DNA from 4 places in the Rossellomorea marisflavi genome. Region 1 is predicted to be linked to each of the others. Evidence: riboswitches for the same ligand, from Rfam matches in the RefSeq annotation. Region 1 holds a riboswitch; each other region holds the start of a gene.

What was found. Region 1 has a riboswitch for S-adenosylmethionine ahead of K6T23_RS18670 (O-acetylhomoserine aminocarboxypropyltransferase/cysteine synthase family protein). Riboswitches for the same ligand answer to the same signal wherever they lie in the genome.
Region 2: another riboswitch for S-adenosylmethionine. It lies ahead of K6T23_RS17650 (alpha/beta hydrolase); the one in region 1 lies ahead of K6T23_RS18670 (O-acetylhomoserine aminocarboxypropyltransferase/cysteine synthase family protein).
Region 3: another riboswitch for S-adenosylmethionine. It lies ahead of mtnK (S-methyl-5-thioribose kinase); the one in region 1 lies ahead of K6T23_RS18670 (O-acetylhomoserine aminocarboxypropyltransferase/cysteine synthase family protein).
Region 4: another riboswitch for S-adenosylmethionine. It lies ahead of K6T23_RS17615 (homoserine dehydrogenase); the one in region 1 lies ahead of K6T23_RS18670 (O-acetylhomoserine aminocarboxypropyltransferase/cysteine synthase family protein).

The regions. Positions count from the first base shown of each region.
Region 1 is NZ_CP081870.1:3,574,117-3,578,308, reverse strand. Features, by position in the region: gene K6T23_RS18685 (class I SAM-dependent methyltransferase) at 1-325, shown strand, start outside; gene K6T23_RS18680 (redoxin domain-containing protein) at 339-911, shown strand; gene K6T23_RS18675 (trans-sulfuration enzyme family protein) at 992-2,131, shown strand; SAM riboswitch class I at 2,263-2,376, shown strand; gene K6T23_RS18670 (O-acetylhomoserine aminocarboxypropyltransferase/cysteine synthase family protein) at 2,505-3,800, shown strand; gene metX (homoserine O-acetyltransferase MetX) at 3,814-4,192, shown strand, end outside.
Region 2 is NZ_CP081870.1:3,369,668-3,373,859, reverse strand. Features, by position in the region: gene K6T23_RS17660 (SDR family NAD(P)-dependent oxidoreductase) at 1-613, opposite strand, end outside; gene K6T23_RS17655 (hypothetical protein) at 798-1,352, shown strand; SAM riboswitch class I at 1,544-1,647, shown strand; gene K6T23_RS17650 (alpha/beta hydrolase) at 1,854-2,651, shown strand; gene K6T23_RS22220 (M28 family peptidase) at 2,741-4,123, shown strand; gene K6T23_RS17635 (VOC family protein) at 4,161-4,192, opposite strand, start outside.
Region 3 is NZ_CP081870.1:1,673,241-1,677,432, reverse strand. Features, by position in the region: gene K6T23_RS08925 (2,3-diketo-5-methylthiopentyl-1-phosphate enolase) at 1-38, opposite strand, end outside; SAM riboswitch class I at 109-210, opposite strand; gene K6T23_RS08920 (pyridoxal phosphate-dependent aminotransferase) at 260-1,444, opposite strand; gene K6T23_RS08915 (carbon-nitrogen family hydrolase) at 1,565-2,344, shown strand; SAM riboswitch class I at 2,456-2,603, shown strand; gene mtnK (S-methyl-5-thioribose kinase) at 2,702-3,880, shown strand; gene mtnA (S-methyl-5-thioribose-1-phosphate isomerase) at 3,899-4,192, shown strand, end outside.
Region 4 is NZ_CP081870.1:3,362,261-3,366,452, reverse strand. Features, by position in the region: gene K6T23_RS17625 (M3 family oligoendopeptidase) at 1-831, shown strand, start outside; gene K6T23_RS17620 (DUF2254 domain-containing protein) at 916-2,301, opposite strand; SAM riboswitch class I at 2,531-2,635, shown strand; gene K6T23_RS17615 (homoserine dehydrogenase) at 2,741-3,982, shown strand; gene K6T23_RS17610 (aspartate kinase) at 4,004-4,192, shown strand, end outside.

The DNA of each region.
Region 1 (4,192 bases):
GCAGGTAGAAAACATCCTTTATGAACATATGTCATTTGAATATATCCGTTTTTCACAGAACACGCTTCATAAGGTCATTACGAGATTTGTGCTCCATGAGTTGCCGAATCTTGTCAAAGTGATCCAGGATCTCAGGGATATGCTCAGGGATGACGGTCTTTGGCTGATCATTGAAACGGAAGCGCTCCCACAGGGGAACAGCCTTTCTTCCGATGATCTGGTGAGGAAGCTTCAGTCGGCGGGCTATGAAGTGGAGAAAGGGTATTTGAGATCGACCATTTACTATTTGATTGCCAGAAAGGCTGTGCGGAGATCCGGCCTATAAAGGAAGGGATTACATGAACAAACGAATACTATCATTGGGACTCATCGGTGTCCTCGTCGCCATCTTCCTGGTGAATTTCGTCCGGCATCAGCAGGATCAGAAGGAAAAAGACGCAGCAGCCCAGCTTGCGAGTGAATCCATGGACTTATCCGATGCGGAGACGGGGCTTTCCAAAGGTGATCAGCCACCGGACTTCACCCTGACCACACTGGAAGGAAAAGAAGTGCGCCTCTCGGATTATAGGGGACAGAAGGTCATCTTGAATTTCTGGGCAACGTGGTGTCCACCCTGCAAGGCTGAGATGCCCCATATGGAGGAATATTATCAGAAAGAGCCCGGTGCAGAAATCCTTGCCGTGAACCTCACGTCCCAGGAGCGTATGGAAGGTGCGGCGCAAAAGTTTGTGGACGGATACGAGATCACGTTCCCGGTACTCCTTGATAAAGACGGAGCCGTCGGGGATGCCTACAGCATCATTACGATCCCGACCACGTTCATGATCGACTCGGAGGGAATCATCCAGCATAAAATCCTCGGTCCGATGAACCAGGAAATGATGAAAGAGATGGTAGAAGGAATGAATTGAACCACTTTTCTTCTCGGAATCTTCTGAATATGGTACACTCTTCTACATACCTATTTTCGTAGAGAGAGGATGGCCACGAAATGAATTTCACCACCAAGGTCGTACATAGCCAGTTGAAAGGAACAGAGGAAATCAAAAGTAAAACTACACCAATCTATCAAACATCTGCTTTTTCCTTTTCATCCCTGGAGGAACTGGAAGGGTTCTATGAGGGGAAATCACCCTATCTATACACACGGACGGGGAATCCCAATCCTGATGAGCTGGGAGGTCTTGTAGCAGCCCTTGAAGGAGCACCGGCAGGAGTCGCCGCTTCATCGGGTTTATCCGCGATCCTCGTAGGGATCCTGTCTGTCGTCCAGGCAGGGGATCATATCATTGCTGCTGAAGATCTGTACGGCGGGACCTTCCATATGCTGAAGGAAGAGCTTGCGGGCTTCGGTATTTCCACTTCATTCGTGGACTTCACCGACCGGGATGCAGTGGAAGCAGCGATCACCGACTCGACAAAACTTCTCTATAGTGAAACGGTGACGAATCCCTTCATGAGGGTAGAGGATATTCCAGCCATGGTGGAGCTGGCGAAAGAACATGGTCTCACGACGATGATCGACAATACGTTTGCGACCCCGTTCCTCCGTAAGCCTTTCACTGAAGGCATTGATATCGTCGCCCATAGCGCAACGAAGTACATAGGCGGTCATAGTGATGTCACAGCAGGTGTTGTGACCGGAAGGCAGGATCTGGTGGATAAGGCAAGAGCGAAGATCGTCAACCTTGGGGCCAATCTGAGCCCGTTCGAGGCGTGGCTCACTTGCCGGGGAGCGAAGACCCTTGCCCTCCGTATGGAAAGGCAGGCCCTGAATGCCGAGCTCCTTGCCGTCGAACTCAGGAGGCACGAATGGGTCAAACGCGTCTACTATCCGAATAATCTATCTGAGAAAGGTCATGGAGCCATCGTCACCATCGAGCTTGAACCATCCGCCGATATGAGTACCTTCTTCAAGTCACTTGGCTGGATCAAGATCATCCCGTCCCTGGCCGGGGTTGAAACGACGGTTTCCTATCCTTTGGGGACATCTCACAGGTCCCTTCCGGAGGAAGCGCAGAAGAAGCTCGGGATCAATACGCATGTGGTCCGGATTTCACTTGGAATCGAGGACCCGGAAGACATTAAATCACAAATGCTTTCAGCGATCAGCAAGTGTCATGAGATTTAAAAAGCATAACGCTCTCAAGTCAGCAGTGGCAGGCGTCAATGGGAGATTAGACGAAAAATTCTAAAAATAACCTTGACTCCCAGAGGGGATAGCCTTTATAATTCTTGCTAACGAACACTTACAACTTAATGCTCTTATCCAGAGAGGTGGAGGGACTAGGCCCGATGAAACCCGGCAACCTTCATGTGCATATTTGCCATGAAAAGGTGCTAATTCCTGCAGGCGCATTGCCTGAAAGATAAGAGGAGGACCCTATTCAATTAGACCCTCTTCTTAGGAAGGGGGTTTTTATTTTTGCCCCTTTTCAGCCCCGACCATCATCCATCACAGAACAAACCCAATCATTAAAACAAACACTCAGGAGGAATGTACGATGACGAATTCATTCGATTTTGACACACTTTTGCTTCACGGAGGACAGGAAGCAGATCCTACCACGGGATCACGCGCCGTGCCGATCTACCAAACTACTTCATATGTGTTTGACAGCAGTGAGCACGCTGCGAAGCTTTTCGGACTGGAAGAGCCGGGGAATATCTATACGCGGATCATGAACCCGACGGTGGACGTTCTGGAGAAACGTCTGGCTCTCCTTGAAGGCGGCATCGGGGCCCTCGGAGTATCATCGGGCATGGCGGCGATCTCCCTCTCAATCCTGAATATCGCAGGAGCCGGGGACGAAATCGTAGCAGCGACGAATCTGTACGGAGGCACCTACAATCTCTTCTCCACCACCCTGCCGAAATACGGCATCACCGTGCGCTTCGTCGACCCAACGGATCCGGAAAACTTCCGAAGCGCCATCAACGAGAAGACAAAGGCCGTATTCGCCGAAACGATTGGCAACCCTAGCCTTCATGTCCTTGATATCGAAGCGGTCGCCAAAGTGGCCCACGAACATGAAATCCCGCTTATCATCGATAACACCTTCGCCACACCGTATGTGACCAGGCCGATCGAGTGGGGGGCAGACATCGTCATCCATTCGGCCACCAAATGGATCGGTGGTCATGGTACAGCGATCGGAGGCGTCGTCATCGACGGAGGGAAATTCGATTGGAACAACAAGAAGTTCCCGGGATTCACTGAAGAGGACCGAAGCTACAACGGCCTTCGCTATGCGCAGGATGTCGGGGCGGCGGCGTTCATCACCAAGCTCAGGGTCCAACTGCTTCGTGACCTTGGCGCCTGCCTGAGTCCGCAGAACGCCTTCCTTCTCCTGCAGGGATTAGAGACGCTACACCTCCGCATCGAACGCCATACAGAGAATGCACGGAAAATCGCCGAGCATCTTGAATCCCATGATGGGGTTGCCTGGGTCTCCTATCCTGGGCTCGCTTCGCACCCGTCGCACCAACTGGCCAAGAAATACTTGGAGAACGGCGCGGGCTCCATCGTCGTCTTCGGGATCAAAGGTGGCCGGGATTCAGGACGCAAAGTGGTGGACAATATCTCGCTCTGGTCCCATGTGGCCAACGTGGGGGATGCGAAATCCCTGATCATCCACCCGGCTTCCACGACCCATCAGCAGCTGAACGACGAGGAGATCAGGGCAACGGGCGTGACGGAAGACCTTGTCAGGCTGTCGGTCGGCCTGGAATCAGCGAAGGATCTGATCTCTTCCCTGGATGAAGCCATCGAGAAGGCACGCGAAACGTCAAACGTGTGAAGGAGGCGGAGGAATGAGTAGCGATACGACACCATATGAATTGAACACCGTCACCCTTCCGTCCCTTGTCCTTGAAAACGGAGAAACCCTCCGGAATGTCAGGTTGCCCTATGAACGTACCGGGAATCAATCAGGTCCCGTCATCCTTGTCTGCCATGCCCTCACCGGCACCCATATCGTGAAAGGGACGAGTGAAGATAAGGGATGGTGGGACGGCTTGATCGGTGCAGGCTCCTACATCGATACCAACCGCTACAACGTCATCGCCTTCAACGTCCTCGGAGGCTGCGAGGGGGCCACGGGTCCTGCATCAGAGGATCCCGAGACCGGCAAACGATACGGATCCCATTTCCCGGTCATCACGATACGGGATATGGTGAATGCCCAGTACC
Region 2 (4,192 bases), 200 kb from region 1:
GTGCTTTTTCATAGTCAAACTGATCGGAATCAATGGATCGTTGGGCGAATTCCGTTTCCGTAGCGGCAGGGGCAAGAACCTTCGCTGTCATCTTCGCACCGGATTCGGAAAGCTCTCTCGCAAGTCCTTCCGTGAAGGCACTCACATAGAATTTGGTCGCACAGTAGGTGACCGCATCGGCAACGATCGTGTAGCCGCCGCCTGAGGAAATATTGATGAGCTGCGTTCCTTCGACCTGTGAGAAGTCGCGCACGTATAGGGTGGAGAGGATCGTGAGGGCTTCGATATTGAGTCTCATCATCTGTTCGATCTTGTCCAGATTTTGTTCGCCGACGGGATCGAAATTACCGAAACCGGCATTATTCACAAACGTCTCCAGCTCAAATGACTTGATCTCTTCATAGAAGGAATGAGCGTTGGAGGTAACGGACAGGTCGGTGGAGAAAAGTTTGATATCCAGGTCAGGATGGGCCTTCAGGATGCGGTCCTTCAACTCCTCAAGGTTCTCTTTCCTTCTGGCAGCAAGAATCAGATTCTTCCCCCGTGCTGCAAATGCCAGAGCGGCCTCATAGCCAATCCCGGAGCTTGCTCCTGTAATGACGGTATATTTCATGGTACTTCCTCCTCGATTAGGTTATAAGCAGATTGTAAGGCATAGGATGCTCGTTGAGCCAATGATTATACTCGGTCTGTCTGCACAGATGATGAATGAAGGCCCCCTGTGGTTGAGAGTTGTCCGGCCACCCTGTTTCTGAAATAATGGTGGTATGAGGAAGAATGAGGAAGGGGAGACAGCAATGAACGGCTGGAAACGGTTAATCGCGTTGATTCCCATCATGTTGTTGATGGGTGCATGCGGACAATCCCCAAGAAATACAGCGCCGGTGGAAACGGATGCAACAGAAACAATTGATGCAGAGGAAGCGGGAAGAGAAGATGCCCCGGAACAGCCTGATGAAACATCCGACCAAGTATCACTCGGTGAAGAGGATCAAGAAGCATCGGACTCTTCCGGGGATGATCAGGACAGTCAGGAAGCGGAGGAGCCTGCAGAGGATGGCGAATCATCGGCACGGAATGCTCCTGGACCGCAACGACCAGTCGGGGAATCCGGGTCCACTGCAGGCATTACGGATGTGGAAACAGCCATTGAGTTCTTAAAGGATGAGCTGAACGTGGCATCTGATGGAGATATCCTGATTGATGAGGGTGATGGCAAGCCCCAAACCGATGAAAAAGGGACCTATTATACCCTCCATCTCATATCACAAACCCTCAAAGATGAAGGAGGAACAGGGGAAGTCGGGGCATTCAGGATCTATGAAGACGGACGATATGAGATGGAAGACTGACTTCTCGAAAAAAAGGACCGGAGGCAGTTGATATGCCTTCGGTCGATATGGATCATTGGGGGTAAAGATGTTGAGCCAATCTTACAGCGTCAAAACCAACCTGTCAAGTGGGGATTTAGTTTTAATTCATAGTTTCACTGTAGGATTTATGGTTGACAAAGAGTGAATTGTAAGATAATTTAATCTATACTACCTTATAAAGAGTCGGGGAAGGAATCTGGTCCAACGATCCCGCAGCAACCTCCAAATGGAAGGTGCTCATTCCAGTAGGCAACTTCAGCCTGGCAGATAAGGGGAGAGAGTAATGTACATCTCCTTATGGGAGATTTTTTTTGTATATAAATCCGATTAAATCGATTGGATTAATTAGTCATAACGCTGAGGCGCAGATTTATACACTTTAAAAGGCGCGCATGTAGAGGCCTAGCCATAGGGGAAACAGTGTTCGAAGGCACATACAAACCGTAAGGAAAATCTACTAAGATAAAAGGAGAGGGTAAGATGAGCTGGTATACATCCATTCCATGGGAGGGTACCCACCTTCCTGCAGCCATACAGTATCCTGCTACACGTCTCGGCGTCCATCCGGCCGTCATCATCTGTCATGGTTTCGTCGGTTCAAAAGAAGGCGTGGACCGATTATTCGTGAAGGCTGCACATGAACTCAGCTCACACATCGTCGTACGTTTCGATTACGACGGTTGCGGAGAAAGTCTGGGGGAGTACGGCTTGAATACAAAAGATCGCTTCATTGCACAGACGAAGGCGGTCATCGGGTTTGTGAAGCAGATGAAAGGGGTGGACCCGGAGAGCATTGCCTTGATCGGCCACAGCCTTGGGGGGGCAGTGGCCCTTGAAGCAGCCATCGAAGAAGAAGTTCGCCACCTTGCCCTCTGGTCGGCGGTCGGCTCTCCCCGGCATGATCTTGGACGCATTATCGGAGATGATGTGGAAGAAGCCATCTTGCGGGACGGGAAGGCAGATTATTTGGGCTATGAGCTGAAGCGAGAGTTTCTCACGACCCTTCAAGGGTGGGACCCGATACGGCGGGCAAATGAGTATATGGGGAATGTCTTGCTTGCCCACGGTGACCAGGATGAAGAAATCTCCGTCGATTACTGCTCCCTCTATCACTCAAACTTCTCCAATCGGCGTTCGGGAGAGGTAGAAAAGGCAATCATTCCGAAAGGGTCCCATACTTACTCAACTTCAGGGGCCTTTCGACAACTCCTTGATTTCACTCGAGGGTGGCTTTTACAGGTTCAATCCACCGGCTATGATCATGCCAATGGGCTATAAATGGTAGTTTCTTACCGGTTATTCCTACTCTTTCATTAAACGACAAAATATTGTTACTATTCTATCAAATAAGTAGAGGAGGAAACCGTTTGAAAAAATCTGTCGTATCCATTGCTCTTGCGACGACCCTATCGTTTGGCGCTGTTGGACTTCAACCAGCCATTGCAGGGGCACCTGAACCAGGAAAGGAGCTCTTGCAAAATCCGCATGAGCGGAATCTGATCAAGAAAATCGATTCGGAGCGAATCTATCAGACGATCGATCAGCTTCAACAAATACCGAGGGTAGCCGGGACAGAATCCGAGGCAAATGCCATCAGGTATGTAAAACGACAATTTGAATCGTACAGGTATGACGTGACACTTCAACCCTTTACCTTTATAGGGTACACGGCACCTACTGCAATCGAACTGTCAGGGGTGCAAGGCGAGTGGAACCCGGATGCATTCACTTACTCGGTTAGTGGTGATGTGTCAGGCGAGCTCGTTTCTGCAGGACTTGGAAGAGTAGGAGACTTTGATGGAGTAGATGTAGACGGGAAGATCGTTCTTATCCAGCGAGGGGAAATCACGTTTGCACAGAAGATCGTCAATGCGTCTGAAGCAGGAGCCGCAGGGGTCATCATCTACAACAATACGGATGGCTCGCTGAGCGGGACATTGGGAGAACCGGATGATCGCTACATACCGGCCATCACCCTTTCCAAGGCCGAAGGAGAAGAGCTGCGCCGACATATCGGAGAGACCGTCCGGCTGACAATCGAGGGAGCGGAAACATCGGAGCGCACCTCTCACAATGTCATTGCCTCGAAAGCTCCGGTCAATAAGAAAAAAGCAACGGATGATGTGCTTATCATCGGGGCCCATCATGATTCAGTAGAAGGGGCTCCTGGCGCGAACGATGATGCGTCGGGTACAGCTGTTACCTTGGAACTCGCAAAGGTGTTCAAAAATGTACCGACAGATACAGAGATACGCTTCATTACATTCGGGGCTGAGGAATTGGGTCTGCTGGGGTCCTATCACTATGTAGATTCCCTGCCGCAAATAGAACGTGACCGGATTATCGGGTACTTCAATCTCGACATGGTGGGTAGCAGGGACGCAGGTGATCTGGTCCTCCGCACACTCGATGGAAGCCCGAACCTCGTAACGGAGCTATCCCAGGCTGCGAGCGAGCGATTGAACGGATTCCCGACGCCGATCGGTGAAGGCGGCAGGAGCGATCATGTTCCGTTTGCTGAAGCGGGAATCCCAGCGGGAGCCTTCATCCACAGTCCGTTTGAGCCATGGTACCATACTCCCGAGGATACAATCGATAATATCAGCAAAGAGAAGCTGCAGGATGTGGCTGAAATTGTAGGGGCCGCGGTATATGAGCAGGCTCGTCCCGACCACCAAGGTCCGAAGCCTAAATCGGCTTCAAAGGTGAAAGCATCAAAAGATTCCGTCCAAGAAAAGAACATAAGGTAACCAAAAGCCTGCTGGCCGATCGGCCAGCAGGCTTCTATCATTCTTCGTAGTTGAACTGCCACTGGATGC
Region 3 (4,192 bases), 1.9 Mb from region 1:
GCCCCTGGCAATCTATATGTTGCAATCACTTCACTCATGTTCTGCCTACCTCCTTATACAATCAAAAAAGCCCCTTCCGATAAGAAGAGGCTTTCAATCCATCACTCTATCTTATCTCCCAGCGTCTGCTGCAAGAATTAGCACCGTGCTCGTAATGAGTCGGTTGCCGGGCTTCATCGGGCCAGTCCCTCCGCCTGCTCTTGATAAGAATCTATTCATTTGGTTTCCAGTAGGATTATTGCATCGATTGGGAGTCCTGTCAATCCCTATTATCGAACAAATGTAAATTTTCAATCCTTTTCACTGCTTCCTGAAGCCTTTCCTCACTGGTAAGGAGACCTACCCGGACATACCCTTCCCCGTGATCCCCGAAGCCGATGCCAGGCGCCACGGCTACATGGGCCTTTTCAAGGAGTAGGTTCGAGAAATCCATCGACGTGAAGCCTTCCGGCACTTTGAGCCAAGCGAAAAATGAGCCTGCCGGTGCATCCACATCCCAACCGATGGATCTCAATCCACCGATGAGGGCATTCCTTCTGCTTTCATAGGTCTCAAGCTGGGCCTGGACGCACTCCTGCGATCCGAGGAGCGCCGTCACCGCTGCTTCCTGAATGGCGCCAAAGAGGCTCACATACATATGATCCTGCATGAGATTGATGGCTTCTATCACACTCTCGTTCCCGACGGCAAATCCTACTCGCCACCCCGCCATATTATACGTTTTGGAGAGAGTATAGATTTCAATGCCGACATCCTTAGCTCCATCTGTTTCAAGGAAGCTATTGGGACGCTTGCCTTCAAATCCGATCGCCCCATAAGCAAAATCGTGTACCACGCAGATATCATGGCTACTTGCCAATTTTACCGTTTCCTCAAAAAAGGCTGGTGTGGCTACTGCTCCCGTCGGGTTATTCGGATAATTCAGGAACATAAGCTTGGAACCGTCGAGTTCGGCTTCACTAAACCGGCTGTAATCGGGGAGAAAATCATTTTCCTCAAGTAGCGGCATCAGCTTCATCTCCGCTTCTGCAAGTGCCACCCCTGATAGATAATCAGGATACCCAGGGTCCGGAACCAGCACGGATTCACCCGGATTCACCAGGCACTGCGGAATCTCCACGAGACCCGCCTTCCCCCCGAAGAGGATAGCTACTTCTTTGTCAGGATCCAGTTCCACCCCGTATTCCCTTTTATAGAAAAGCGCTACCGCCTCTTTGAAAGAGGCCATCCCCCTGAAAGGTGAATAGCGATGATTCAATGGGTTTTCGGCCGAAGCCTTCAAACTATCTACAATATGTTCAGGTGTGGGCCTATCAGGGTTACCCTGCCCAAGGTTAATGACATCGTGTCCTTCATTAATGACACGCTGAACGTTGGCTGTCAATTCAGCGAAAAATTGCTTTGGCAGCGAATCGAGGCGATCCGCATATGGGAATGTTTTCATCTCTTCACCTTCTGAATGTTCAAATATTCTTCACTTTCAAATTCTAGCTACAAATGATATAACGGAAAATAACGAATGTAAAGTAAAATCTTACAATTCCCCATGAAAGGTGCTGATCATATGAAGATCGGGCTCGCGCAAATGGACATCCGGTTTGGAGATCCAAAATCCAACTACGCACAAGCAGAAAGATGGTTTCAACAAGCAGAAAGCGAACAATGCGATATCCTTGTCTTCCCTGAGCTTTGGACAACAGGATATGACCTTAAGAGGATAGAGGGAATCGCTGATGAAAACAGTGAAAAGACCATTGCCTTCCTATCCCGTTTTGCAAAACAGTATGGGATAAACGTGATAGGGGGATCCGTTGCAAATAAAACGGAGTCGGGAATCGATAATCGCTTGATCGTGATCGATTCCAAAGGAAACTTCGTCAAAGGGTATTCAAAGCTTCACCTGTTCAAACTGATGGACGAACATCACTACCTCCTGCCGGGAAAAGAGGACGGTCTATTCACGCTTTCCGGCGAGCAAATGGCCGGCCTCATCTGCTATGACATCCGTTTCCCTGAATGGGTGCGTAAGCATGTTCTCTCCGGAGCAAAGATCCTGTTCGTCAGTGCAGAATGGCCTGAACAGCGGATCGACCACTGGAAAGTCCTCCTCCGTGCACGTGCCATTGAAAATCAATGTTATGTTGCTGCATGCAACCGCGTCGGCTCTGATCCGGACAATACGTTCGGAGGATCATCCCTGATCATCGACCCGTGGGGAGAGATCCTTGCTGAAGGCTCCCTCCACGAAGAACTTGTGACAGCCGTTGTCAATCTCGATACCGTCGATGAAGTAAGGAAGCAAATCCCGATATTCGACGACCGTCTCCCAGACTTTTACAGTTGACGAGGCGAAAATCGATCAGGATATCTTTTCAAAAAAAGCATTGACACTAAAAAACGCAAGGTGGTATGATGTCAATCAAATGGTAATTTTCTGAACAAATTAAATATGCAACTCTTATCAAGAGCTGGCTGAGGGATTTGGCCCTATGAAGCCCAGCAACCGACCGTAATACCGTTGAAAGACGGGGCGCAGATTCGATGCGCCTGACCAGGGCACGGTGCTAATTCCAACAGAATGATTCCATTCTGAGAGATAAGAGGCGACGAAGTATTCTTCAAGCCTCTTTCACAACTGGAAGAGGCTTTTCTCATTCCACAAGAAAAGCCTCCTGCAAACTATTTTAAGGAGGAACCCCCCATGGCCATCACCCAATTGAAACAGTATCGTTCCCTGACGATCGAATCTGCTATAAACCTTGCCAAAGACCTTTCCCTGTTTGATGCATCGGAAAATCTGACCTGTGAAGAGATCGGAGACGGCAATCTCAATTACGTTTTCCGCATTGTAAGCAGCGAAAGCGGAAAAAGCATCATTATCAAACAAGCACTTCCTTATGCAAAAGTCGTAGGCGAAAGCTGGCCGTTGACCCTTGACCGCGCGAGGATCGAAGCCCGGGCCCTGACTCTCCAGCGTTCCCTTGCTGAGCGTCTTGTCCCTGAGATCTATCATTCCGATGAAGAGCTTGCGATTACAGTCATGGAAGATTTGAGCCATCTTGAAATCGCCAGAAAAGGCCTCAACAAAGGAGGAATCTATCCCTCCCTTTCGAAGGACATCGGGGAATTTCTCGGGGCAACACTGTTCTTCACATCCGACTATGCTCTTCATCCTTTCAAGAAAAAGGGATATGTCAAAGAGTTTTCGAATCCCGAATTATGCAAGATTACTGAGGATCTTGTCTTTACCGACCCGTTCTTCAATAGTGAAACGAATGAATTTGAACAAGCCCTTGAAGAAGAGGTCCGGAATCTTTGGGACGACCTGCCCCTGAAACTGGAAGTCGCTAAACTGAAAAGATCCTTTTTGACCGAGGGGGAAGCCCTTCTCCACGGTGATCTGCATACCGGAAGCATCTTTGCAGGCAAAGAGGAAACTAAGGTCATTGATCCGGAGTTTGCCTTTTACGGTCCTATCGGTTTTGATATCGGACAGTTCCTGGCAAATCTCATTTTCCAGGCTGTGGTCCGCGAAGAAAAGCCAAAGAAGGAAGAGATCCTTCGTCATATTGAAACCACTTGGAACGTATTTGAGTCCACCTTCTCGCAATTCTGGGATCAAAGTGAAGATGCCTACACCAAAATTGATGGATACCTTGAGTATGTTCTAGAAAAAAGCTTTGCAGATACAATCGGTTTCCTCGGTTGCGAACTGATCCGAAGGACGATCGGTCTTGCTCACGTGGAGGATCTTGACTCGGTCCAGGACGAAGAAAAACGGATCTTGTATAAAAAGACGTGCCTTGCCCTCGGAAGGGAATGTATCCTTGAGCGCCAACGCATCCGTTCAATCCAGGATCTACTCGATAAACTTATTTAAAGGAGCTTTCTTAAACCCATGACACCACAACTTACCATACCTACTTCATTGGAGTGGCATGAAGACCACCTGGTCATACTGGACCAGCAAAAACTTCCCGGGGCAGTGGAATATGTCCATCTCTATACCATAAAGGATTACTACGATGCCATCATCACCCTTAAGGTAAGGGGAGCGCCTGCCATCGGCATCACGGCTGCATATGGCCTCGCCCAGGCAGCAGGAGGATATGAAACGGAGTCCCTTGAAGAGTTCAAGACATTGTTCAAGAAGGATAAGGCGCATCTCCTCTCTTCCCGTCCGACGGCGGTA
Region 4 (4,192 bases), 210 kb from region 1:
CGCGTATTGGGAGAGATTTCTCCTCGATTTTCTGAACTTCTCCACCTGATGGATACGAAGGGGCTATTGGATCTTGAGACGAGGAAGAATAAGTCCCCGGGAGGATTCTGTGAATCGCTACCTGTTTCCGGTCTATCGTTCATTTTCATGAATGCCTCGGGCACCCATGGGGATGTGACGACTCTGATCCATGAAATGGGGCACTGCATCCACAATGATTTCAAGCGTACTCTCCCCCTTGCTTTTGACCGGGCGACCCCGATGGAATCGGCTGAGCTTGCGAGCATGGGGATGGAGTTATTGTCCATGGATCACTGGCATCATTTTTATTCAGAAGAGCAGGTGCGTCAGGCCAAGCTTGATATGCTCAGGGACATCATCCAGTTCTTCCCGACAGGAATCAGGGTCGATGAGTTCCAGCACTGGATGTATGAGAACCCCGGTCATTCTAAGGAGGAGCGATCAGAGGCGTACGGACGGATCGTAGACAGCTATCTGTCATCAGAAGAGGATTGGAGCGGGTATGAAGAGGTGAAGAAGAAGGCGTGGCTCTTTGTCCTTCATATTTTTGAGGTCCCTTTCTATTACATCGAATATGTCATTGCCCAGCTTGGGGCTTTGCAGCTCTACCGGATCTACAAAGAAGACCCCGATCGGGCAATCGAAGGGTACAAGGAAGCGCTCAGGCTTGGGAATACGGCTTCTCTATCCGATGTGTATGAAGCGGCAGGACTATCTTTTGATTTTTCCGCTGATATGATCAAGGGGCTTGTGGCGTTCGTGGAAAAAGAGATTGACGAGCTTGAAGGATCAATCGTGAAGAATTCATAACTTGATCTACACAAAAAGACCCCATCGGATGCGGGCTTTACGGCTTCCAATGGGCTCTTTTTGTATTCGTACGAGAAACATCAGTTATACGTTCCGATTGGCATCGGGATAAAATTTTTGGTGGATGTGTTGGTACTCTTCGGTATGACCGGTGATCTTGGCAAGGATTTTCAGTTCGGTGAGCAAGAAGGTTTTATCAAGTTCATAGATCACGGATTCTTCTATATGATCGATGGTGTTGGCGGCGAAGTCCCAAAGACATTGATGCCGTTCGCGCGGCAGGGTTTCTGAAAGACGGGAAAGAGCTTTTACGATATCGGTGATGATCAAATGGTTGCCCCGGGCATAATGCCTGACGTATCCGAATCCGCGATACAGGTAATAATCAAAGTCTTCAATCTCGAGAATGACCCGGACATCCTCATCATCGTCAATTAAGTAAGGGGAGAATGACAGATGATGATTGATGGTGAGCATCAGATCCGTAATCTGGTGAATCGTATTGGACGCTGTTTTCGGGTCGTCATTGCCGAGGGATTTGATGGCCACCTCTGCGAGTTTGTGCATTCCCATTTGAAGATCCTGAATTTCCGTTTCCTTGTGGCCGATTTCAATAAGAGCCAGGTATTTTTCCACATCGACTTTTTCTTCATCCGCCCCGTACAGGCAGATAAGGTTGTTTCCGCAGAGGACGAAATCGCCGATTTTGAAGTGCAGGCGTACGATGATCCCGTCCTCCCTGGCTTTCTCGATCATGGAATGGAAGTCGATGAGCTGTACGTAGCCCGATGCCTTTGCTTTGACATTCAGGCACTTGCTTTCGTCCAATTCGAACCGGGGATGATCATCCTTTGTCCGGTGGCATTCCAGATCTTTTTTCAGTGTTTGATTGATCATGACTTCGGATACCTTCTTCATGTTGTAGGTGATATTATGTACCTGCATCCACGTAGAGGCGTGGTTGATGAAGAAGATGAAAGTGATGGCTGCAATGAAGGCGACGATGACGGTCAGGACGGGTGCGGCGGTGAACATTTCTTTCTTTGAACTTCCGATGAAGAGGAAGTTGAATAGTACAAAGACAAAGCTCCCATTGAAGATGCCGAGAGCGTGCTGGGTCTTTTTATCGGAGATGAAATTCAGCAGCATGCGTGGCGAGAACTGTCCGCTGAATGTCGTAAGGACGACGAGAAGGGAGTTCAGTGTAAAGGCACTCAGAGTGAGTACCCCGCCGATCAGGGTACTGACGAGCGTCCTGGTGACCGATGCATTCATGCTGAAGAGCTTTGGTACATAATGAGACAGCTCTACTTTCAGATCTAGGAACAAGGTGCATGCCACAAGCAGCAGGGACAGGCAGATGTAAAGGAAGGGCATGAACCAGATGGTGAGCTGGATTTCGTGAGCCCGCTGTCTTTTGGACATGAGCAGGTACTTTTGTACGTCATTTGGCAGGAATTTCTTAAACATGGTGTAACCCGATCCTTTCTGAATGGTGTTGAGTAGTCATTTGTTTCCCTTCGTGTGCGGGTTAAAACGTATTTTGAGGTATTTTAAATAAATCTTTTTTAGCCCTGCTTTTAAAGGGTCGAAAAGAGTCTAATTATCAGAAAAGATAAAAAACCTATTGACGTAAAGCCCTGATCCCCTATATAATCCTACTCATACTTATTGACTGAACAAACCAGAAAAACACACACTCTTATCTAGAGCGGCGGAGGGAATAGGCCCGATGAAGCCCGGCAACCTGCAATCATGAAAGGTGCCAATTCCTACAGATCGATGGTGATCTGGAAGATAAGGGGAGGAGCCTGCCTCATAAGCCCTCTTCTTAACCATAAGAAGGGGGCTTTTTTGTATCCCCTGCCATCTTTCAACCAAGTCATTCAACCCTTTAGGAGGAAGAAACATGTCAGAATTGCACGTAGCACTACTCGGATTCGGAACCGTCGGTCAGGGGGTATACGAAGCCCTGGAAACACATCGCGAAAGGATCAAGGATATCACGGGAAAAGAGGTGCGGATCCGTGCCATCTTGATCAAAGACCCATCAAAGGAAAGAGAGATTGATCCAAGCATCAAGGTCACGACGGACTTTGACGAAATCCTGGAAGAAGAGGGCATCGATGTCTTGTTTGAAGCGATTGTCGGGGAAGAACCTGGATACACCTATCTCACCAAGGCCATCGAACGGGGGATCCATGTTGTAACGGCCAATAAGGCGATGTTTGCTTCGAAGGGTGAGGACCTTTTGACACGGGCACGTGAACGGGGAGTCGCAGTCGGATTTGAAGCGACTACGGCAGGAGGACTTCCCATTATCGGGGCCATCAGGCAACTACTGAATGTGAATGAAATCACACATATTCAAGGTATATTGAATGGGACCTCCAATTTCATCCTTTCCCAGATGAGGAAAGAAGGCTTGTCCTTCGAGCGGGCCCTTTCTATTGCTCAGGAAAAAGGGTACGCAGAAGCAGATCCCACCAGTGATGTAGGAGGACAGGATGCCTTCTATAAGCTCATGATCCTCAGTCGAGCCGCCTTCCATGGTCAGCCCGACTGGGGAGCGGTCCCGAAAAAAGGGATCACAGATCTAACCAGTGATTGGCTGCAGGCCGCTGAATCCTTCTCCCTCCGGTTCAAGCATGTCGGGTCGATTCAAAGGGACGGAGAAAGCATAAGCGGAGTAGTGGAGCCGGTACTGGTGAAGGAGTCTCATCCTTTTTACGGAGTGGAGAATGTTGAAAACGTTGTGTCTGTAAAAGGAAGCCTGGTGGGAAGGGTCACCCTGTCAGGACCGGGAGCGGGTAAATTACCTACAGGAAGTGCGATGGTGGAGGATTTTCTATCTCTGATCGAAGGAAGATACGCATCTTCCGAGACGCGTGCCAGAATAGGAGTCGAATCCCTTTCCGGCCGTGATGGTGAATGGGTGGTGAGGACTTCTGGTGAGGCATTGCCTGAATGGGTCGACCGCTTTGATCTGTTGGACCGCATCACACTGAGCGGCCACCTGTATCTCTTCATCAGAGGAAGTGAAGAAGAATGGAATGCAGTAAAGCAAGCGGATGAGAAGCTGCAGCCCTATCCCATCTTGAAGGAACTTCCCCTTGAGTCCAGATTGAAAAGGGAAGCATCGGTACGTTAACTATTTACGAAAGAAGGGGACATGGTGGAGATCATCGTACAGAAATTCGGAGGCACTTCAGTGGGATCGGTGGAAAGAATCAAACGGATGGCCCAGCATGTCATCCGTGAGAAGCAAAAGGGGAAAGAAGTGGCCGTCGTCGTGTCCGCCATGGGTGACACGACTGACCATTTGACGAAGCTCGCTGGGGAAATCACGGCCCATCCACCG